One region of the Paenibacillus puldeungensis genome, then DNA from elsewhere that is predicted to be linked to it. Evidence: riboswitches for the same ligand, from Rfam matches in the RefSeq annotation. Region 1 holds a riboswitch; the other holds the start of a gene.
The links. A riboswitch is a leader RNA that binds a small molecule or an ion and turns the genes downstream of it on or off. The one in region 1 is predicted to bind cyclic di-AMP.
Positions count from the first base shown of each region.

Region 2: linked by a shared signal. The riboswitch ahead of ACFQ3W_RS19020 (APC family permease) and the one ahead of ACFQ3W_RS17725 (TrkH family potassium uptake protein) in region 1 are both predicted to bind cyclic di-AMP.

Region 1 is NZ_JBHTLM010000014.1:13,451-21,102, forward strand. It holds gene ACFQ3W_RS17705 (succinate dehydrogenase cytochrome b558 subunit) at 38-709, opposite strand; gene ACFQ3W_RS17710 (LysR family transcriptional regulator) at 1,008-1,910, shown strand; gene ACFQ3W_RS17715 (cation:proton antiporter) at 2,099-3,343, opposite strand; gene ACFQ3W_RS17720 (potassium channel family protein) at 3,373-4,035, opposite strand; gene ACFQ3W_RS17725 (TrkH family potassium uptake protein) at 4,052-5,389, opposite strand; cyclic di-AMP (ydaO/yuaA leader) riboswitch at 5,463-5,620, opposite strand; gene ACFQ3W_RS17730 (CPBP family intramembrane glutamic endopeptidase) at 5,913-7,652, shown strand, end outside; gene uvrC (excinuclease ABC subunit UvrC) at 7,612-7,652, opposite strand, start outside.
Region 2 is NZ_JBHTLM010000016.1:22,771-30,422, forward strand. It holds gene ACFQ3W_RS18990 (sensor histidine kinase) at 1-396, shown strand, start outside; gene yfcE (phosphodiesterase) at 409-954, opposite strand; gene ACFQ3W_RS19000 (winged helix-turn-helix transcriptional regulator) at 984-1,322, opposite strand; gene ACFQ3W_RS19005 (MFS transporter) at 1,496-2,722, shown strand; gene ACFQ3W_RS19010 (NAD(P)H-dependent oxidoreductase) at 2,758-3,309, shown strand; gene ACFQ3W_RS19015 (SDR family oxidoreductase) at 3,337-4,050, shown strand; gene ACFQ3W_RS19020 (APC family permease) at 4,144-5,979, opposite strand; cyclic di-AMP (ydaO/yuaA leader) riboswitch at 6,106-6,264, opposite strand; gene ACFQ3W_RS19025 (FtsX-like permease family protein) at 6,521-7,652, opposite strand, start outside.

The DNA of each region.
Region 1 (7,652 bases):
TTTTTCTCTTAAATATCCATTCTACTTATGGCATTTCTTAGGCTATAAATGCCTTTACCGTTTGCAGCATAGCCGTTCCCTCAGCCTGGAATTCTGTGCTACGGAAGGTGAAAAGCGACCATACAAACATAATCGATACGATCGTGAACAAGCCCATGCAAATGAAGGAAGACACGCGCTGTGCCCGCGGTCCAACAGTGATGCCCCAGCTTACCATAAACGACCATAATCCATTCGAGAAGTGGAATGCTGCAGAGACAACCCCGATTAAATAAAGTGCGAAAAATACCGGCTGATTGACGATATCATGCATCACCGCGCCAAGCTCTTCATGAGTGACATTGCCTAATGCCACTTGAATACGGGTCTCATACACATGCCAAATGACAAAGACAAATGCAATACCCCCGGTAACCCGCTGTAGCAAATACCGAAGGTTTCGTTCCGTCTGAAACCGGCCATTGTTCGGCTTTGCTTGGAAGGCGATATACAATCCATAGACGCCATGATATAAAAGAGGCAGCCATATCCCGAAAATCTCCAACACTAGTACTAGTGGAAGGCTATTTAAAAATGCTACGCTATCCTTAAACCCTTGGCTTCCGCCCTCCACGGCTGAAAAGTTGGTAATCATGTGCTCCAGAATAAAAAATCCCAGCGGAATGACACCCAAAAGCGAATGCAGTTTTCTGGAATAAAACCCTTTCATAAGTGCATGTACCCCTTTCTCGTTTCCAACTTTCGTTCGATAATTAGCTATATTTCGTCACCAATCGACCGTCTGACTGCACGAAATAATATGACATACCTTACAGCCAGGTCGCCTTTTTGCCATGTTACAAACGTAACATGTGAACATCCTGTGTCGCTTTTCATGTTACTCCTTTTTAGCTTATAATGGAATTGCAATATATTTATTAACACTTATAACAAATTAACATAAGCGGACAGCTAGACGCGGTAGGTCGAGGCACATTTCTCTTATTCCGAAAAGGGGGCTCTCTTAAATGCTAGAAGAACTGCTGGTATTTACGACCGTAGTTGAGCAATCCAGTTTGAACAAAGCGTCCAAGCTGCTCAATCTGTCCCAGCCAGCCTTATCCCGAAAAATAGCCAAACTTGAAGAAGAATGGGGTGTTTCCCTCTTCCACAGAAAAGGTAAACGTCTTGAATTGACCCGGGTCGGTCAAGAAGCATATATGTATGCACTCGAGCAGCGTCAGAGGCATCAAAGCTTTCTCCAAGCTGTCTCCCGCTTCAAAGCAGCCGAACGAAGCGTAGTTACCCTCGGCGCCAGCCTTACAACCATTCAGACAACATTGCCCCCGCTCGTTACGGCGCTGATGGATAAATTCCCCGACATTGAGGTCAAGCTAGTTACCGGAAAAACGCACGAAATTGTCTCGCATGTTCGGGATAAAAAAGTTGATATCGGAGTCATTGCCTCTTCCATAAGTGAAACAGGGCTTAAGTGTTTTCCTCTTTTTCAAGATCATTTGGAGCTCGTAGTGCCGCGTGGTCATGAGCTTGCAGGCAGCAACCATGCGGAAATGGAAAATTTGAACGGGCGCTCGATGATCATCTTTTCGAAAGGAACGTGGTATCGTAAGCTTATCGACGACCTTTTTGGAAGATATAGCGTTATGCCGGACATCCGTATGGAGATCGATTCTTTTGAAGCGATCGTCCGTTTGCTGCCAACCTGCAAAGCAGCCGCACTGCTTCCAAGATCCTACTTACGAAAGCCACTGCTGCGCGATAATGGATTGGTGACCGTACCCATGCAAGAGTTGGAGCAGACGCGAAGAGAAACCTGCCTCATTTATGCTGACAGATCAGAGCTTACGCTTGAAACGAAAGAATGGATTTCCCATATCCGAGAAAGTTTGATTAAGGAGCTGTCGATGTGAGCATCACGTAGAAACGATACACCCCCGACTTCAAGGCGTAAGAAGTAGTGTGTCTAGCGGGTATTCAATAGTTTTAGTTTCAAGTCATAAAACAAGAAAGAACCTGACGGAATATTCAATTCTCCGCTAGGTTCTTCTGTTCTTCTATATGTAAATCGAGCATCTGCAAAAAACAGCTGCAGCAAGCCTCAACGCTTCGCTGCAACTGTTTTTATTTCCAAACCGAGTTTTCTTGCAACCCAGCCGGTTGTGCTGGCCTGAATAACAATTGTCAGCATAATCGCCATAAAGGCGATCGCTGTAATGATATTGGCGTTAGCGATACCCATTCCTGCGATCATACCTGATAACGCTGCAGGAATAACTCCAGTCTCGCGTACCCAGCACATGAACAACAGTTCTCGCCATGTCCATTTCACCTTGCGGTCCGGCCAAGCGCACAGCAAAATCGTAAGCGGCCGGGCGACGAACATCAATACGAGCACGGCTCCGAGACTTTGCCAGAAATACTGTCCAAGCGTTCCAAAATTCACTTGACTGCCGAGCAGAACGAAGATCAGCATCCGCATCATCACCGTCATATTCTCGGCGAACGAGCTGATTTCAAGGTGATTCTCCTTCAGGGAAAGTCCAAATGTCTCAGCATTTCCCCAAATCACACCAGCCACAAAAGTCGCCATAAATCCGCTGACATGGAGCAAATCCCCGATCAGGTAGGAAGACAAAGCGCAAACAATCATCACGATGGTCGCGTAATCGCGTAAAAATCCGTGACGGGCATGTCCGGCAAAAAAGGTTAAAATCCCCGCAATCACAATCCCGGTGAGAATCCCGCCAAGCGCCGTTTTTAGAAAATCACCCGTCATCGCCCCAAAATCCAGCGAGCCTCCTCCTACCACTGCAGCCAGCAGAGCGAAGGTCAAGATCGATCCGGTAGCGTCGTTGAAAGCCGACTCACTTTCCACGGTTTCGCGTACCTGCTCCTTGATTTTAACTTGTTTAAACACCGGAATAATCGATGCGGGGTCTGTCGAAGCAATAACCGCAGCAGCAAGAAAGGAAAAGATCCAATCCACGCCAAACAAAAAGTGAACTCCGGCACCGACAACTAACGTTGAGATCAGCACCCCGGGCACACTAAGCAGCGATAGCGTAATCCACACTTTACGCAGCCCGCTAAGCCGTAAATTCCGGCCGCCATCAAACAAAATCAGTGCAGAACCAACGGTTAAAATCAATTGGTTGATGAGGGAGCCGCTGGATTCGTGAATTAGATTCAGACCAGGTCCCAGCAGCATCCCAACAGCAATATATACCGCCACATCGGGAAGCTTCAGCTTGCTGGCCAGCTTGCCGGACACCATCCCGACACTTATGACAAACAATACTAGTATTAAAAAGTGATGAATCGAGTCTGTTACAGACGATTCCATTGATGTCACACTCCAACTGTTGGTCACTGTTATTCGTTAACTACTTCTTCGAACTCCTCAATGTTCTTTTTCGAGCCGATGATAACCATAATATCACCGGTATTCAGTTGGTCCATTGCAGTAGGAGCGACAAGGATTCCATTATTCCGATGAATAGCCACGATACTGCAGCCGAAACGAGCTCGAGGGTTCAGTTCACCAACACTCTTCTGGTCTAGACAGGCAGGCACTTTCATTTCCACAATGCTGTATTCCTTGGACAGTTCAATATAATCCACCAAATTGGGGGTTACCAGCTGGTGAGCAACCCGAACTCCCATATCCCTCTCTGGAAAAATAACCCGGTCTACGCCAAGCTTCTCCAGCGCTCGCCCGTGCAGAACAGATATGGCCTTGGCCACCACGGTTTTAATTCCTAGGTCTTTAAGCAAAATAGCGGCGAGGATGCTCATTTGGATGTCATTACCAATTGCTACTACCCCGCAATCAAAGTTGCGAACACCTAGCGATTTCAAGACTTCCTCATCCGTTGCATCCGCTACGACAGCATGCGTCAGATGATCGCTCATTTCGTCGACCAGCTCCTCATTCCGGTCAATGCCTAGGACCTCATAGCCAAGATCCATGAGCTCCAGTGCCAAACTTGAGCCAAAACGCCCAAGTCCGATCACTACAAACTGCTGTGTTTTCATCGTTTGGTTAATCCCCTTATCCTATAATCATTTTGCCTTCCGGGTGGCGATATAATTCTTTACCCTTCTTCGGTCCAAGCGCATAAGCCAGCGTCAGCGGTCCGAGCCGTCCGGCGAACATGGTGAGGCTAATAATAATTTTACCGATCACTGTCAGTTTTCCGGTTAACCCCATCGTTAGACCGACGGTACCAAACGCAGAGGTCGTTTCAAACAAAATGCTAAGGAAGCTTGCATCCTCCGTCGTTGACAGCACCATGGCCACCGCAATGACCAGGAACAAGGATAACATCGTAAGTGTGATTGCCTTGAAGATCCGTTCTTGAGTAAGCCGGTAACGAAACAGCACAAGGTCGGAGCGTCCACGAATCATGGAAGCCACCGCGCCAACGAGAATCGTAAATGTCGTTGTTTTGATCCCGCCCCCGGTAGAGCTAGGCGAAGCCCCGATAAACATCAGAATAATGATGAAAAATTGGGTTGCCTGGCGCAATGCACCGATATCGAGCGTATTGGCTCCCGCCGTTCTTGGCGTAACCGATTGAAAGAAGGAGCTCCAAATTTTCCCGCTCCAACCCAGTGGTTCAAGCGTTCTAGGATTCGTGAATTCAAATATGAAAATGACAATCGCGCCGATCAAAATCAGAGCGGAAGTCATAGATAGTACGACTTTGGAATGTAGCGAAAATCTGCGATGTCGCCGAAATTCAATGATGTCAGATAATACAATAAACCCGATGCCACCAGATACAATCAGGAACATGGCAACAAAGTTGACGATGGGATCAGCGACATATTGCGTCAGGCTCCTATATTCTCCGAATAAATCGAACCCCGCATTGTTAAACATAGACACCGCATGCCATACACCGTAATACAACGCCCTCCCAATCGGCATATCAAATGACCAGCGGATGGCAAAGATTAGGGCCGCGCAGGATTCAATAACGAGGGAATACATCAATACCTTTCGAATTAATCTTACGATACCCTCCATCGTGTTTTGGTTCATCGCCTCTTGGAGGAGTAAACGGTCTCTAAGCGATATTTTGCGTTTCAAAACGAGTGAGAACAACGTTGCCATGGTCATGAAGCCGAGACCGCCCACCTGTATTAACATGACAATGACAACTTGCCCAAACGTGGAGAAATAGGTGCCGGTGTCGCGAACGACCAAGCCCGTAACGCAAGTAGCTGAAGTGGCCGTAAACAGTGCATCAACAAAAGGCAACGTCGTTCCCTTTGTGCTGGAAATCGGGAGCATCAGCAAAACCGAACCCAGCAAAATAATAAGCGCAAATCCCATCACCAAAATTTGTGGCGGAGATAAGCTGATTTTTTTGAAGAACAACATATTCACCTCATCGTTGTAGTTAAAAAAGAACAAAAGAAAAAAAGCACTGGATTTCCAATGCCTTTCGGTGTTTGGCTCCTGTTGCAAAGGCCTACGAGGTTAGCTGCCGGATTCGGACATGCACAGTTGCCCTATTCGCTGGTTGTGGCAAGTAGCCGCAAGTTTACGCGAAATTCACCCCCAAAAAATCGGTTCCCCCGTTTTCAAATTGAAATTCGGCCGATATTCTTTTTTTCATAAATTTTCATTTCATTTTCGTCAAATGGATTATAATCCTTATTCACTTCCACTACAAAGTTGTATTTCCATGAAAAAGCTGTAAAATTGGCTAAAAGCAGCGAAACAATCTTTAAGTTCGCTTTAAATCTGAGTCATGCTAAGGCTGGCAGATGTTATTGCGCCTTTACAAGATTTTCCCTTCTGCTATGGCGAAGGTTTTAACGCTGTGTTATCTTTACTTTGACGCACTTGGAAACAATTCATGCGATTTCAAACAAATTATTATTAAAGGAGTTCTTTGGAAATGAATTCTTCCACGAAACCATTCGGTCGCATCCTAAATCAAAAATCGATCTGGGTGCTGGCCGCTCTCGGACTGATTATTTTCTTGTTTGTACAAGTATTTCCATCAACGGCTTCTGAAACACTGGAAATGGACCAATCAAACAAGGTCATCTCCAAGCAGCAAGCCAGAAATGAAGCGATAAAATTCGCTCAATCCGTATTACAAATGAAATTAGACGGGCAGGAGCAGGCACTAGTTACTTACGAGACCAATTCAGATCTTTATGGTTATTTAACCAAAGAGGACCTGCTGGCATCATTTTCGAAGAAATATGAGAAAAAATTTCCTTACGACGTTTTTCGTGTTCATTTTACCCACCCGGATGCGGTATTAAACCAGCTTAACGTTGACGTACATATGACGACCGGCCAAGTCGTCCGATTTGAGAAAGTCGCTTCAGCCAGCACGGCCAATAAACAAATGATGCTGAAATATGGTAGCGAAACCGAAGCTTCTTTACGTTCTTGGGAAGGGGACATGACCCTCGCGGAAAAGGAAAAGCTCGCCGAACCTTACCTAAAAGCATTCGGGTTCCAAAGCGATCAACTGGAACTGGCATCCAAAGAAGGAGACGTCGGTCTCCTGTATCATGTACCCGGATCCAAAGTAGGAGAATCCCAGGCTCAGATCAAATTGCATTATGAATACGGCGCGGTCTCCTCGCTGGAAAGCTCCTTTTCGGTGCCACAGTCACATACGGATTATGTAAAGGGACAGACCAAAATTGCTAACTGGCTCACCTTTGGAGGATATGCTCTGTTTACGCTCGTGCTTGGCATTTTGGCTATAGTATACAGCGCTCTGACTAGAATGCATACCTCCTTTAAAAGAGGTATATTCCTAGCCTCCGTCTATTTCATTCTTTCCATGGCAGGAACGATCAATATGCTCCCGGCCTTCCAATCGGAGAGCACGGAGACCGGTGTTATCATGTTCGCACTAATCTTTCAAGGTCTGGTAACGCTATTCCTCGCCGCCTCCGTCTATTTCTCACTCGTCGGTGGAGACGGGCTGTGGCGGAAAAGTGAGCTGCGCTTATGGGCTCGGGCCAAGGAGCCAGGCTACGGTCGCCAAGTGCTCACTTCCATGGGCCAAGGATACGCTTGGGCCCTCATTTTGCTCGGTGTTCAGTCCATCATTTACATTGTGCTGGACAAAACCATTCATACGTGGTCAACAACAGATGCTACACAATCGCCTTACAATATGTATTACCCGTTACTACTCCCTCTGCTGGCTTGGGTGGCCGGGATCGGAGAGGAAGCCGTTTACCGACTGTTCGGGATACCGATGCTGAAAAAAATATTCCGTAGCACATTCGTCGCGAGTCTCCTGACGACGTTAATCTGGGCTTTCGGTCATACGCTTTATCCGATATACCCGGTCATTTCCAGACCGATTGAACTGACCTTTATTGGGCTTTTGTTCAGCTTCATTTTTTTACGATACGGATTTATGGCTGTCGTCTTCTCGCACGTCATTTTCGATAGCATTCTGATGGCTTTGAGTCTGATGTTTATGGGCGGGGCGCTCAACATTGGTGCCGGGATATTCTATATCGCTCTGCCAGCGATCGTCGCCTATATCATCTATCTGTTCAACCCGCCAGGGAAGGAACGGAAGGAACCGTTTCCGCTAAAAAGAGAGGAGCCGTTAATCACGACTCCTCAACCTCTTCCTCATCCCGAAGGGCATTTA
Region 2 (7,652 bases), on a different contig from region 1:
GAGCGAGCTGGGATGACCTATCGGGTTCATCTAGGTGCAGGCCCACTAGTCATGATGGGCGATGTGGACGGACTGGTACGACTGTATGAGAACCTGTTCACAAACGCCGTAAGATATGGCAAAGAGGGCAAAATATTAGACATCACCGTCTCTAGAAAGGACGATCAAATCATAGCGGTCTGCACCAATTATGGCCCGCCGATACCGCCTGAAGATATTCCTCACCTGTTCCAGCGTTTTTACCGGGTCGATAAATCAAGATCTCGGGAAACGGGCGGAACCGGCCTAGGTCTTGCCATTGCAAAAAGTATCACTGAGCTGCACCACGGTACCATCAGCGCGAAAAGCACGCGGAAGCAAACCGATTTTGAAACTTCATTTCCTGCGCTCGATTGATCTTTATAATTTTTAAACCAAATGAATTTGTTTCACTGTCCCCCCTTCAAAATCCTTAACGATAAACTGTTCCTTCGTCAGGATTCCATATGAATGGGGGTTATTCTCCTTGGGGAGGGAAATCGAGCCTGGATTCAATACAAATACCCCACTCTTTCGTTCGGCTACAGGGATATGTGTATGGCCCTGGATAAACACGTCATTCTCCATCAGCGGCGGTAGGTTTTCCATGCTGTGCAGATGTCCGTGGGTCGCATAGATACGACGGCCTTCAAGGAAGAGCATGGCGTAATCGGCCATCATCGGAAACTCCAGCAGCATTTGATCCACCTCAGCATCGCAATTTCCGCGAACGGCGATGATTTTATGCTTATGCCGATTAAGCACTTCTGCTACCTGCTTCGGATCGTATTGTTCCGGAAGTGGATTCCGCGGGCCGTGATACATGAAGTCCCCCAGCAGCACAATTTGGTCTGGCTGCTCCTCCCCAGCCTTGTTCAAGGCCTGATTTAACCAGAAAGCAGACCCATGAATGTCCGATATAAACATGATTTTCATTGGTGTAGACTCCCTTTCATTAATTTACTCTATAAACTTAACCCAAATCTCTTTAATTCCTTAAAAATACCCTCAAGCCGATGCCCTTTTTCCGTTAACGTATATTCCACACGCGGCGGAACTTCGGGATATACCGTTCTCTCCACGATCCCATGCTCCTCCAATTCCTTAAGGCGCAGCGAGAGTGTCTTCGGACTAATCCCGTCCATCGATCTCAGAAGGTCGCTGAACCTTAACGTTCCATCAATCAATAAATCTCGAATGATTAAGAAGGTCCATTTGGTACCAATGACCTCAAGCGTTTTGGCGATGGGACAAGGCTCTCCTGGTGCTCCTTTAGTCAGCTCAATCGGTTCAGTTTTGTACATGGAAGCATCCCCCACTCATTTTTTTTAAAAGGATTATTCATTATCACAGCACATTAGTATACTTTCGGAAACTATATGGTTTAAATATCACTACTTCCCAAAATGAATTTACTATATCTATAATATCAATGCAACCTTAATTTTTCCAGTTACCTGATGAGGAGGTGAATAAAATTTCCACAGGAAGCTCACAAAAAAAGCTGCCCTTAGCGATCCTTGCTCTCTTAATCAGCGCATTCGCAATCGGAACTACGGAGTTTGTCATCATGGGAATCCTTCCCGATGTTGCTCATGATTTGCATGTCAGCTTAAGCACATCGGGATTACTCGTTACCGGTTATGCGCTGGGGGTCGCCATCGGAGGTCCGGTGATTACGGCCTGCACAGGGCGTCTTGAGCGAAAATGGCTGCTCTTCGGTTTGATGCTTATCTTCGTCGCAGGTAATGTGCTTGCAGCGCTTGCCCCTAATTACTCCGTGCTGATGGTTGCCAGAATTCTAGCTTCCTTTGCACATGGAACTTTCTTCGGTGTCGGTTCCATTGTAGCAACGAAGCTTGTTTCAAAGGAGAAACAGGCTAGTGCGATTGCCATGATGTTTGCCGGGTTAACGCTAGCGAATATACTCGGTGTCCCATTAGGTACTTTTATCGGGCAGATATGGGGTTGGCGTGCTACATTTCTCGTTGTTTCAGCGCTTGGGATCCTCTCCCTTGCCGGAATTGCCGTGCTTATTCCTGCAGGCTTGGAGCAGGCATCCTCGAAGTTCAGACAAGAAATTCAAGTGCTCAGAAATAAGCAGGTCCTGCTGGCTCTAATGATGACCATCTTGGGATTTGGCGGTGTGTTCACAGCCTTTACCTATATTACGCCCATATTGACAGAGCTTACCGGGTTTAGCGAGGAGTCCGTCACGCCGATCCTGCTTGTCTTCGGTATCGGAATGACGATTGGAAATACGATTGGAGGTAGACTGGCCGACTGGAAGCTAATGCCGTCCCTCACTGGAATGCTGGTCTTCTTGGCTGCCGTATTGGCCCTGTTTACTGTAACCAGCTCTTACAAAATCGCTGCCGTCATTACCGTATTCGTATGGGGTTTTGCTTCCTTCACCATTGTTCCCGCCTTCCAAATGCGGGTTCTGGCTAAAGCAGAAGGCTCCCCGAATATGGCCTCCGCCTTAAATATCAGTTCTTTTAATCTGGCTAATGCCGGAGGAGCTTACCTAGGAGGATGGGTCATTGAGAGCGGTTTAGGCCTCGAAGCATTGCCATGGGTAGCTGCCATCATAACCAGCCTGGGTCTTTTAGTAACTTTAATGAGTTGGAACTTGGATCGGAGAGAAGCTTCGTCTCATAGTTCACCCACTGAACGATTAAAAGGTTTGTCTGCAAAATCATAGAGAACCATAGTGAAATTCTATAGGAGGCTTTAACCATGAAAAACATACTGATTATCAACGGTCATCAGAAATACGATTCATCGGAAGGAAGATTAAACCAAACCTTGATGGATACCATGGTAGGTTTCTTAAGTGAGAAGAACCAGGTGAAGACATCGATACTCCAACAGGGATACAACGTTGCAGAAGAGCAGCAAAAGTTCATCTGGGCCGATATGGTCATTTATCAAACCCCCATATACTGGTTCAGTGTTCCCGGATTGCTCAAGACATATATGGATCAGGTATACGCCTACGGCTTGTTTTTCAAAGGCTCGGACCAATATGGAAAAGGCGGTTTATTAACCGGGAAGAAGTATATGTTTTCCGTGACCTGGAATGCTCCCGAAAAGGCATTTAATGATAGAGCTCAATTTTTTAGGGGCGCTGACCTGGAAGAAGCGATTCGTCATTTACACCGTGCGCAGGAGTTTATCGGCTTGCAGCCTGTGAAAAGCTTTGCTTGCTACGATGTTGTGAAGAATCCGCAGATAGATACTTTTACATCCGCATTGATCGCGCATTTAGAAGAAGTAGTAAATGATTAATTCATTATAATCTTAGGAGGAAATAACATGTTAACCCAACAAAAAGTAGTGATTATCGGCGGAAGTTCCGGCATTGGTCTGGAAACAGCCAAACAAGTGATCGAGCTCGGAGGGAATGTCGTCATCGCAAGCCGTTCGGAGGACAAATTGAACCGGGCCAAGGAAACTCTAGGAGACCAAGCAGTAGCTTATCAGCTGGATACTACAGATGAACGGCAAGTACAGTCCTTTTTTCAACAAATTGGAGAGTTTGACCATCTAGTCGTCAGTGCCGCGGAGACATCCGGAGGAGCATTTCTTCAGATGGACTCTGCCCAAGCCCGCCAGTTGTTCGAAAACAAGTTTTGGGGACAATATTATGCTGCAAAATACGGGGCTCCAAACCTCAGAAAAAATGGATCCATCACTCTTTTCTCTGGCGTGGTTGCCTTCAAAAACATGATAGGCTCTTCCGCGCTTGGTGCGGCCAACGCCGCCGTTACCAATCTGGGCCGAACTTTGGCTTTAGAGCTCGCCCCCATTCGGGTGAATGTTGTCTCACCAGGCATCATCGACACCCCGTCCCGCAGTAAAATGCCAGAAGACGCTCGCAATCATTTCTATCAGGAAGTGGCAGCCAAGCTTCCCGTCAAGCGGGTCGGAAAGGCCCAGGATGTCGCTCAAGCCGTCATCTATTTGCTTCAAAACGGCTTTGTCACCGGAACGGCCCTTCATGTGGAAGGCGGACATATTCTCACCTAATCTTCTTTCCTGGAAATCAACATGATCAACAAAGAACGCAGGCAAAAAAGCGCAAGTCTAAGGGTTTGAACCCTTGCGACTTGCGCTTTTTTTCTATTTATTCAAATGGAACGGGATCGTCGAAATCACGATATCTTTCCGGAACAGCAGCATTGTACGGATGACGACAGCGGTCTGATTGTGAAGCAGCGCATGCCACCATCTTTTTACGATAAATTGCGGGATTAGGATTGTAATCATGCCGCCTGGTTCTTTCTTATCGATGTTGTCGATATATTTCATCAGCGGCCACAATACGGTCCGGTAAGGCGATCGAAGAATAACGAGCGGGACGCTGGGGTTCCATTTCTCCCACTTTTCTCTCAGTAAAGCAGCCTGTTTGTCATCGCTGTTTACAGATATGGCTACTACATCATCCGAAATACCTCTCGCATAGGATACCGATTGAGCAACCACCTTGCTGATTCCCGAAATTGGAATAATGACTTTGGTATGCATGGCTAAAGGCTGCACACTATAATCGACCTGAAGCTGTTTGGCAATCGCACTGTAATGACGATGGATTGCATAAAACAGCAATACCAGCAGCGGAATGGCCAAGGTAACCATCCAGGCGCCCTCAGTAAACTTAGCGATAACCGTAATGACCAATACGGCTCCGGTCACCAGTGTTCCAATACCAGTAACGATTACCGTCCACTTCGTGCTAGGAATTTCTTTCTTGAGAAAAGCCCGTACCATACCAAATTGGGCAATGGTAAAGGAGAGGAATACGCCTACCGCATACAGTGGAATCATATCATGGGTATTAGCTTGATAGATCACAATGACCAGAACGGCCATCGTACTAAGCAGGAATATCCCGTTCGAAAAAACGAGCCGTGCTCCCCGAAGTGCAAGCGACCGCGGCAAAAACTTGTCTTGTGCGATAATCGAGGTGAGCTGCGGAAAGCCGGCAAAACTCGTATTCGCAGCCAAAAACAAGATGAGCGTTGTAGCGATCTGAACCAAATAATAAATCGGCCCGCGGCCCATTACATGTTCCGTTAGCTGAGACAGAATCGTCTGGTGCTCCATCGGAGCAATGCCAAACGCAAACGTCAGCAGCGTAATTCCCATAAACATCGTGCCCAAAATGACAGCCATCCAAATCATCGTGATCCCGGCATTGCGAGTTGAGGGTGAGCGAAAAGACGGAACTCCGTTGCTAATCGCTTCTACGCCGGTTAAAGCAGAGCACCCTGAAGCAAAAGCACGAAGAACAAGCAGGATCATCGCGAAAGTGCCTATATGGGTTGAACCTGATTGGGCTGAAGAGATCGATGCCGTGTGATACCCCTGCCAACCCTCATGCAAAACTTGAAAGCCTCCGACGACGAGAACGAGCAGAACAGAAAATATAAATAAATAAGTTGGATAAGCAAATACGGTGGCCGATTCGCGAATGCCGCGTAAATTAAGTACCATTAATATAAGCGTTAGAACAACAGCGATTTCTACCTTCCAATGGATCAGTGAAGGAAATGCGGCTACCAATGCCGCAACCCCGGAGCTGATACTAACGGCTACCGTCAGAACATAGTCGATCATCAGCGCTGCGCCGGAAACAAGGCTCGAAGGCGTATTCAAATGCTCTTTAGCAACGACATACGCTCCCCCGCCGGATGGAAACGAATGAACAATCTGACGATATGATAACGTGACAACTAACAGCAGCAATAGAATGCAAAGGCCGATCGGTACGGAATACGTAAGTGCAGATACACCTATCAAAGCGAGCACCAGCAAAATTTCTTCCGTTGCATAAGCCACAGAGGAAAGCGCATCCGATGAGAAAATAGCTAGTGCTTTCCACTTCGGCAATCGCTCCTGGGTCAGCTGTTTCGTACGAAGCGGAGAACCGATCAACCAGCGTTTTATGGAATTCATCATAGGTAGTACACCTTGCCTTCTCTTTCTTAAATGTAGGAAACTTTCTGAAAAAAATTACAAAAAAGGCCGCAGGAAAGTGGGAACTTCCCGCGGCCTTCTCTTAATCAAGAGACGGTAACGTTAATTCCTTCTTTCGGACGCTTACGAGGTTAGCTGACGGATTCGGGCACGAAAGCAGCCCTACGCTTTGGTGTGCAAAGCGATTCACCCCTGAAGGCAAGCGGTCGGCTTGGCCTTCCTGGTTTCCCCGTTTCTGGTTACAGAATTCAGCGATAAAGGGTTGATATTTAATTCACTTCATGAATAATACTCTTGACGAAAACCGGAGTAAAGGTTGAAAAATAGGTAATAATCCACGCAGTTCCGTCGTTTCATGTAAACGAAGCGCTTACAACGACAACGATCTTTTGTTACCTCATATTTACTGGCCTTATCGTTTATAAGGAGACTTTTACCTTGTGCCAAAAAAAGAAAGGCTGTCCAATGTCATTTTGCATGGCACCGAACAGCCCGAGATCTGAAGAACTAAAGTTATATATTATAGCGATTCTTTAATAACACGTTTGTAGAACAAGACAGATAACAACCCGAAAATCGAATACAAGGCCGTATACACCAGCATAACGATAAACATAGGGGCCCAAAGCTCCGATCCGAATAGGAACCAGCCCGATTTGACGGCAAAGTAACTATGGGAGAGACCAACAACGAGGGGAATGCCGAAGTTGAACACCTGCTTAAATTGCACGCCGCGGATTAAGTTGCCCTGTGTAAAGCCGAGCTTCCGAAGGATCGTATAGCTTGGCTTTTCCTCCTCCCCTTCGTCCATTTGTTTGAAATACAATATACACCCTGAGGTAATGAGAAAGGTCAACCCGAGGAAACCGACGACAAACATAATCATGCCCATCATCTGCTTCTGACCGGAAATAATGTCCGATTGGGAAGTATATCCTCCCTTCTGCTCAAAATTCATGTCTTTATATATTTGGTTAGCATGTTCAAGCATGTTTGAGTCCACAATATCTATCCCGACATAAGAATGAGAATTCTGTTGGATATCCGGATCCTTATCTTTGGCCAACTGTTCGAATACCTTCTCATCGACAATCGCCGTCAGCAGTCCGCCTGAAAAATACGAGGAGACCACGGGATCCTTGCTTAAACCGATCAAACGTTGCTCTATGGACTCATGCTTACCCTTAAGCTCCACTTCCCCCGTGCTTTTCAGAGACTTGAGCATCTTCACCGCATCGCTATATCCGGTAAATTTGGTCTCATCCGGCGACACGTCTACACCCTCAACCGATTTCTCGCTAACGACCGGCATAGTCATGATTCCCTTGCTTTTTCCAATTTTGTCTACATCGGCGATATGAGAAAAATCGGCTTTCACCATGATGACGTCTCTGCGCGTCTGTTTATACACAATGTTTTTCTTCTGAAGGGCCTTGGTAAATTTCGTGATATCCTCATCTTCAAGCAGCGAGAAATGATTCGGCACAATTTCCTTGGCCGACTTGTCTACCGAATAATAAGCAATGTAGCTTAAGGAAAGCAAGCCGATCGCCAGCGCCGATACGGTGGTAATGATCGTTAACAGCAGAGCGTTCGATTTCATCCGAAACATGATCGATGACAGCGAAAGCACCTCGTTCAGCGACAAATAA